2 regions of the Mesorhizobium sp. M0184 genome follow, and region 1 is predicted to be linked to the other one. Evidence: riboswitches for the same ligand, from Rfam matches in the RefSeq annotation. Region 1 holds a riboswitch; the other holds the start of a gene.
The links. A riboswitch is a leader RNA that binds a small molecule or an ion and turns the genes downstream of it on or off. The one in region 1 is predicted to bind thiamine pyrophosphate.
Positions count from the first base shown of each region.

Region 2: it holds a riboswitch for thiamine pyrophosphate, as region 1 does, so the genes downstream of both, thiB (thiamine ABC transporter substrate binding subunit) here and thiC (phosphomethylpyrimidine synthase ThiC) in region 1, are expected to answer to the same signal.

Region 1 covers NZ_JAMYSZ010000002.1:209,746-213,152, forward strand. The annotation lists gene thiC (phosphomethylpyrimidine synthase ThiC) at 1-1,415, opposite strand, end outside; TPP riboswitch at 1,520-1,636, opposite strand; gene NKJ23_RS04080 (Fic family protein) at 1,819-3,363, opposite strand.
Region 2 covers NZ_JAMYSZ010000001.1:472,443-475,849, reverse strand. The annotation lists gene NKJ23_RS02445 (ABC-F family ATP-binding cassette domain-containing protein) at 1-899, opposite strand, end outside; gene NKJ23_RS02440 (thiamine diphosphokinase) at 915-1,559, opposite strand; TPP riboswitch at 1,675-1,789, shown strand; gene thiB (thiamine ABC transporter substrate binding subunit) at 1,833-2,846, shown strand; gene thiP (thiamine/thiamine pyrophosphate ABC transporter permease) at 3,098-3,407, shown strand, end outside.

The sequences.
Region 1 (3,407 bases):
TTGGGCGTGACGTAGCAGAGCATGGCCGTTCCGAACCAGCCGATCATCGCCGCGCCGATGCCGGAAGTGATGTGGTCGTAGCCCGGCGCGATGTCGGTCGTCAGCGGTCCAAGCGTATAGAACGGCGCCTCGCCACAGACGGCGAGCTGCTTGTCCATGTTCGCCTTGATCTTGTGCATCGGCACGTGGCCGGGCCCCTCGATCATCACCTGGCAATCTTTCGCCCAGGCGATCTGCGTCAGCTCGCCGAGCGTTTCCAGCTCGGCGAATTGCGCCGCGTCGTTGGCATCGGCAATCGAGCCGGGACGAAGGCCGTCGCCGAGCGAAAAGGACACATCATAGGCGCGGCAGATGTCGCAGATTTCAGCGAAATGCTCGTAGAGGAAGCTCTCCCGGTGATGGTGCAGGCACCATTTGGCCATGATGGAGCCGCCGCGCGAGACGATACCCGTGACCCGGTCAACGGTCAGCGGGATGTAGTGCAGCCGCACGCCGGCATGGATGGTGAAATAGTCGACGCCCTGTTCGGCCTGTTCGATCAGCGTGTCGCGGTAAACCTCCCAGGTAAGATCCTCGGCAATGCCGCCGACTTTCTCGAGCGCCTGGTAAAGCGGCACCGTGCCGATCGGCACCGGCGAGTTGCGGACGATCCATTCGCGGATGTTGTGGATGTTGCGGCCGGTCGACAGATCCATCACCGTGTCGGCGCCCCAGCGGATCGCCCACACCATCTTTTCGACCTCTTCAGCCATCGACGATGTGACGGCGGAGTTACCGATATTGGCGTTGATCTTGACCAGGAAATTGCGACCGATAATCATCGGTTCGCTCTCGGGATGATTAATGTTGGCGGGAATGATCGCGCGTCCGCGCGCCACCTCGTGGCGGACGAATTCAGGCGTGACGAAGTCGGGGATCGCCGCGCCGAAGGCCTCGCCGTCGCGCTCAAGCTTGCCGTGCAGGATCTCGCGACCAAGGTTCTCGCGGATGGCGACGAACTCCATTTCGGGCGTGATGATGCCAGCGCGCGCATAGGCAAGCTGTGTCACCGCCTTGCCGGTCTGGGCCCGGAGTGGCCGGTTGCGGACTGGAAATTCCGGTGTTAGGCGCTCGCCCGCCGCAAACCCATTGTCTTCTGGCCGGACGTGGCGGCCGTCATAGGCTTCGACATCGCCGCGCGCGGTGACCCATTCATGGCGAAGCCGTGCAAGGCCGTTTTCGATGCTGGTTTCGACAGTCGGGTCGGTATAGGGGCCGGACGGATCGTAAGCGGTCACCGGCGGCTCGCCTGCCGTCGGATGGACGGAGATTTCGCGCATCGGCACCCTGAGCTGCGGGTGGATGGTACCGGATTTGTGGATTTTGCGTGAGGCAGGCAGCGGTCCCGTCGAGACGGCGGGGGTGAGGGCATTCATCTTGAGGCTCCTTTGCTCGTTGCATTGGAGACCCAGTTCTGTGCCGGAAGGATGAAAAGACGCTTCTAGCGACCTGCTGAAACAGGACCTCGGGCGTAAACTCCCGCAAAGCGCTTGCACCGTCCCTACGCCAGTATGAACTGGATCAGGTTCAACGGGTCACTGCGCCGCCAATGCCAGCAGTATCTCAGCCCCTTGCCGGGACTCCCCTGGTGAATGCGTGAGGTTGGACGGGACGGCTCCGGTTTGTCAAGCGCGTTCTGGCCGCGGCTGATCGGCGGCCGGTCAGACCGTGCGGAAAAAATCGTGCATGTCTCGGCGACAAGTCAAGCGTCGGAGATGAAGGCAGGGACAAGGGAATCGCAAACCGTCGGACTAAAAATCAATCCTGATGATCACACCTTCAATGGGCACCCAAGGTTTGCGCGTAGATCGCCTCGATTCTTCCTGCCTCGTCACTGGTCAGCGCGGCGAATTCCTTTTCGCGCGCGCGGTTCGATAGATGTCCATCATTCTGGTGAAGAAAACGGAAGAGCAGATCGGTCAACCGCTCGGGCATGTCGATAAAGGCGTCCACCTGCTGCCGGAACTGATCGTAGCGCTGCAGAAATGCGGTTTCCTCGGGAAGGTCCCGTTCGATCGTCCGCTGAACGCAAGCATAGAGGAATTCGGCGTGCGGGGTTGCATCGAAGAACCGGTAGAAATCACCGGTGTCATTCAGCACCCGGACGTTGAATTGCGGCGTCGGTTCCCATTCCACCAACGGCAGCAGGCGCTGCGAATAGCTCTCGAGCACGCCCCTGTACTCGTTGATCTGGTCCAGGATCGCGGCCGAGACGGGAAAGACCACTCCCGGCGGATTGAAGCCGCGCATGGCAAGAACGTGGTGGATTAGGTAGCGGTGAATGCGGCCGTTTCCGTCCTCGAACGGGTGAATGTAGACAAAGCCGAAGGCGAGGATTGCGGCGGCTACGACTGCATCAAGCTTTTGCGCGGGGCCCTGATCGAACGCTGCCATTCCATCGATTAGCCGCGGCAGGTCCTCGGGCCGAGCGCCGATGTGATCGGGCAAGGGCGTGCCGTTGTCTCGGTCATGCTCGCCGACGAAACCTCCTTCTTTTCGGAAGCCAAGTCTTACGAAACGGGCGTCGCCAAGTACAATTCTTTGCAGACGCAGCAGCTCATCGCGATCGATCGGCCAGCGGCCGGCTTCGCCGATGGCGCGGCCCCAGCGCTGGATGCGATCTTGCGGCGGGTGCTCGCCCTCGATCGCATAGCTTGATCGCGAGTCTTTGAGCAAAAGAAAGGCGGCGGTCCGAGCAAGGAGGTCGCGCGGCACGTCCGCTACGATTGCCTCCGCGCGCCGCGGTAGTTCAAGGCCGATGAATTTTTCGAGAATCTTGGTGCGGAACACCAGAGGGCAGAACTCACGCGTGCCGGGGAGATTGTCCCTTACGCGGTAGCGCGAAGCGGTCTTGTCGGGTCCGGGCCACTGCAGCTCGGGATCGACAACCGGAATGTATCGTCCGGCCTCCGCGGCCGGCAGATCGATACGCGCGCCCCTCAGCCATTCATATAAAAACCAGATGCGGCGGGCATAACTGCCGGTCGGGCTTTCACGGACCAGCGCCTCGATCGGCGCGGGACCGGTCACTTGGAACAGCCGCTTGAGGACGGCAAGGTCCAGTCCCTCGTACTTGAGCGCAAAGGTCAGGTGGCCTTCGAGGGTAGGATTTGGGGCATGGCGGGGGGTCATGATCCGCCAGCCATCCCGTTCGGTAATGCGATGATGCTCGCCAGTGGCGAACAACCTACGGGGCAAGGGCACGGCGAGCCTGTAGGCTCCGATCAGGGCGCTGTACCCGGCCGGGGTCGCCGTTTCAGGAAGGCGGATTTCCTGAAAAACGGTAACAGGACCTGAAAATTGGTGCTGTTGCACCGCAGGCATGAAAAGCGAATCCTTCCATCGAATTTTGGTTTAATCGGCCAAAT
Region 2 (3,407 bases), on a different contig from region 1:
CCCTTGACCACGGTCAGATCGCCAAAGCTCTTCTCGATGTTCTTGGCTTCGATCACCAGCTTGCCGGATTCGGCGGCGTCGCTGGCTGTCATCGTCGCCGCACCCTCGGCGCCGCGATGACCACGAAAGCGCTGGCGCATGGTCTGCAACTCACCGAGCCGGCGCATGTTGCGCTTGCGCCGCGCTGTCACGCCATAGCGCAGCCAGTGCTCCTCGCGCACGATCTGGCGACCGAGCTTGTGCTGCTCGCGCTCTTCCTCCTCCAGCACCGTGTCGCGCCATTCCTCGAAATAGCCAAAGCCCTTGTCGAGACGGCGGGTCTGGCCGCGGTCGAGCCAGATTGTGGCGCGTGACACGCGCTCGAGAAAACGGCGGTCATGCGAGATGACGATCAATGCCGAGGAGGTGCGGGCAAGCTCCTCCTCCAGCCATTCGATGACCGAAAGGTCAAGATGATTGGTCGGCTCATCGAGGAGGAGAATGTCGGGCTCCGGCGCCATGACGCGGGCGAGGGCGGCGCGCCGCGCCTCGCCGCCGGAGAGGTCGTTCGGCCGTTCCTCGCCGGTCAGGCCGAGATGCTCCATCAGATAGGTGGCGCGGTAGGGATCGTCGGCCGGCCCGAGCCCCGCCTCGACATAGGCGCGGACAGTCGCAAAGCCGTCCATGTCGGGCATTTGCGGCAAGTAGCGCACGGTCGCCGAAGGCTGGCGGAAGACTTCGCCGTCCTGCGGTTCGATCAGCCCGGCGGCGATCTTGAGGAGCGTCGACTTGCCAGAGCCGTTGCGGCCGACCAGGGCGATCTTGTCACCAACTGAGGCCGTCAGGGCGGCACCGTCGAGCAGCGGCGTGCCGCCAAATGTCAGCTTTATCCCGTCGAGATTGAGAAGCGGCGGCGCCATGTCGGCTTTCTGGGCTCAGCTTTCCGGAAGAGGGTAGGGATGCGCGAGCAGCAGCGCGCGGCCGCTGGCCAGCGCGATTTCGAGCCGGCCCTTGACCTCGTTGGAAATGGTTAGCGACGAGCCGAACGCAACCTCGACATGGTCGAGCGGCCATTTGGCGCCGGTGACTGTCAGGCCGGCGAGATCCGAAAAGCCGAGCACCGAAAACAGCGTGCCGTCGACATAGTCGAAGCCAGTCTTTCCAGGCAGCAAAGGAATGCCTTCCTGTGCGCCGCTGGTCAAAAGCACTTCCGTCCCGCCTTCCGCCAGCCGGACGCTCAGCGCCAGATGCAGGAAGATGTGGTCGGTACGTTTGCCGCCGAAGGCGCCTGCGAGCACAAGGCTGGTCGCACCACGTTCGAGTGCGGCGGCGATAGCGAGTTCACCGTCGGTCTTGTCTTTTTCGGCGGGAAACACCTGCCGTGGCACGGCGGCCAGATCCTCCGGCAACTCGGCAGGCACCGAATCGAAATCGCCGACCCAGAGTTCCGGCCTCAGGCCCAGCATGCGGGCATGGCCGATGCCGGCATCGGCGGCGATGACGCGCGAGCCTTCGACCTGGCGGTCGAGCAGCGGCGTGCGGATGAGATCGCCGCCAAGCAGGATGGTGAATGTGCTCATATCTCGTGGCCCTTACCAGCCCTGCCCCGGAAACGGAAGATGAAACGGAAGGCTGGGCTTTGGATGCCCGGCAAACTTCCGCTTGCGCAGCACTTCGGCCGGGCCTATGTGTCGCAACGCTCTAACGGGGTGCCGGACGCGATCTTCGCGGACCGGCTGAGAGGCAAGACTGCCAACCCGCTGAACCTGATCCGGTTTGTACCGGCGGAGGGATTAGACGTTTCGGACAGCCCGACGCCTCAATTCCTTTCAACGCGAACGAAGGAGGCGCCGATGCGCAGTTTTTTCCACTCTCTTGTCTCAATTGTCCTGCTTGCGGCATCCGCGCTCGCGCTGCCAGGGCAGGCATCGGCACAGGATAGACTGACGGTCTATACCTATGAAAGCTTCACCGCCGATTGGGGTCCGGGACCGGCGGTGAAGAAGGCCTTCGAGGCCGAATGCAGTTGCGTCGTCGAATTCGTCTCGGTCGCCGACGGCGTGGCGCTGCTCAACCGTGTGAAGCTGGAAGGCGCCGCGACCAAGGCCGATATCGTACTTGGCCTCGATACCAACTTAACCGCCGACGCCAAGGCAACCGGCCTGTTTTCGCCGCACGGCGCCGTGTCGGGCGTCAGTGTGCCGGGCGGCTGGAGCGACGATATTTTCGTTCCGTTCGACTATGGCTATTTCGCCGTCGTCTACGATACCGAAAAACTGAAGAGCCCGCCGAAGAGCCTCAGGGAATTGGTCGAGGGCGATGCCGGAGAGAAGATCGTCATCCAGGATCCGCGCACCTCGACGCCGGGCCTTGGCCTGCTGCTGTGGGTCAAGTCGGTCTATGGCGACAAGGCGCCGGAAGCCTGGGCCAAACTCAAGGCGAAGGTGCTGACGGTAACGCCGGGCTGGAGCGAGGCCTACGGCCTGTTCACCAAGGGCGAGGCGCCGATGGTGCTGTCCTACACCACCTCGCCGGCCTACCACATGGTCGCCGAAAACACCGAGCGCTACCAGGCGGCGTCCTTCGAGGAGGGCGAATATCTGCAGATCGAGGTTGCGGGGATCACCACCAAGGGTGCGAAGAACCCGCTGGCAGAAAAGTTCATTGCCTTCATGACCGGACCGAAATTCCAGGATGTCATTCCCGAAACCAACTGGATGTTCCCGGCCGGCAAAACCGACAAGCCGCTCAACCCGGCGTTCGACAAGCTGGTCAAGCCGACCAAGACCTTGCTGTTCAGCCCGGAAGACGTCGCGGCCAACCGCAAGGCCTGGGTCGATGAGTGGCTTGCGGCGATGAGCAAGTAGGGCTCAAGCCTCGTCGGATGTTTGCGCCAAGCCACCCCCCTCTGGCCTGCCGGCCATCTCCCCCTCAAGGGGGGAGGTCGGCAGCTTTGTCGCCTCTCCTCGTCCTGCCACTTGTGAGATTGGCGAAGGCGGCTGAGTGCGCAATCCCCCCCCTTGAGGGGGAGATGGCCGGCAGGCCAGAGGGGGGTGGGCTCGGCCATTGTCAGGTGTTTCCTTCGATCAACACCTGTCGTAGCGTCGGGTAGCGCGACATGCGTACGCGTCATCCGGCCGATCCCCGCGTCACTGCCGGCATCGTCGCGCTCGCCGCCATCGCGCTGCTGATCGGCGGTGCATTCGCCGGGCTCGTCGTCGAAGCCACACGCGACCTGTCCGGCGCCGCCGCCGCTTTCGATTCCTATCTCTTGCGCGTCGTCCGTTTCACGCTCTGGCAGGCTCTGCTGTCGACCCTGCTCTCCGTCGCACCGGCGCTGTTTGTCGCGCGTGCACTGTCGCGGCATCCACAGCTTTTCGGGCGAGGCTTCATCCTGCAGCTTTTCGCCGTGCCGCTGGCGCTGCCGG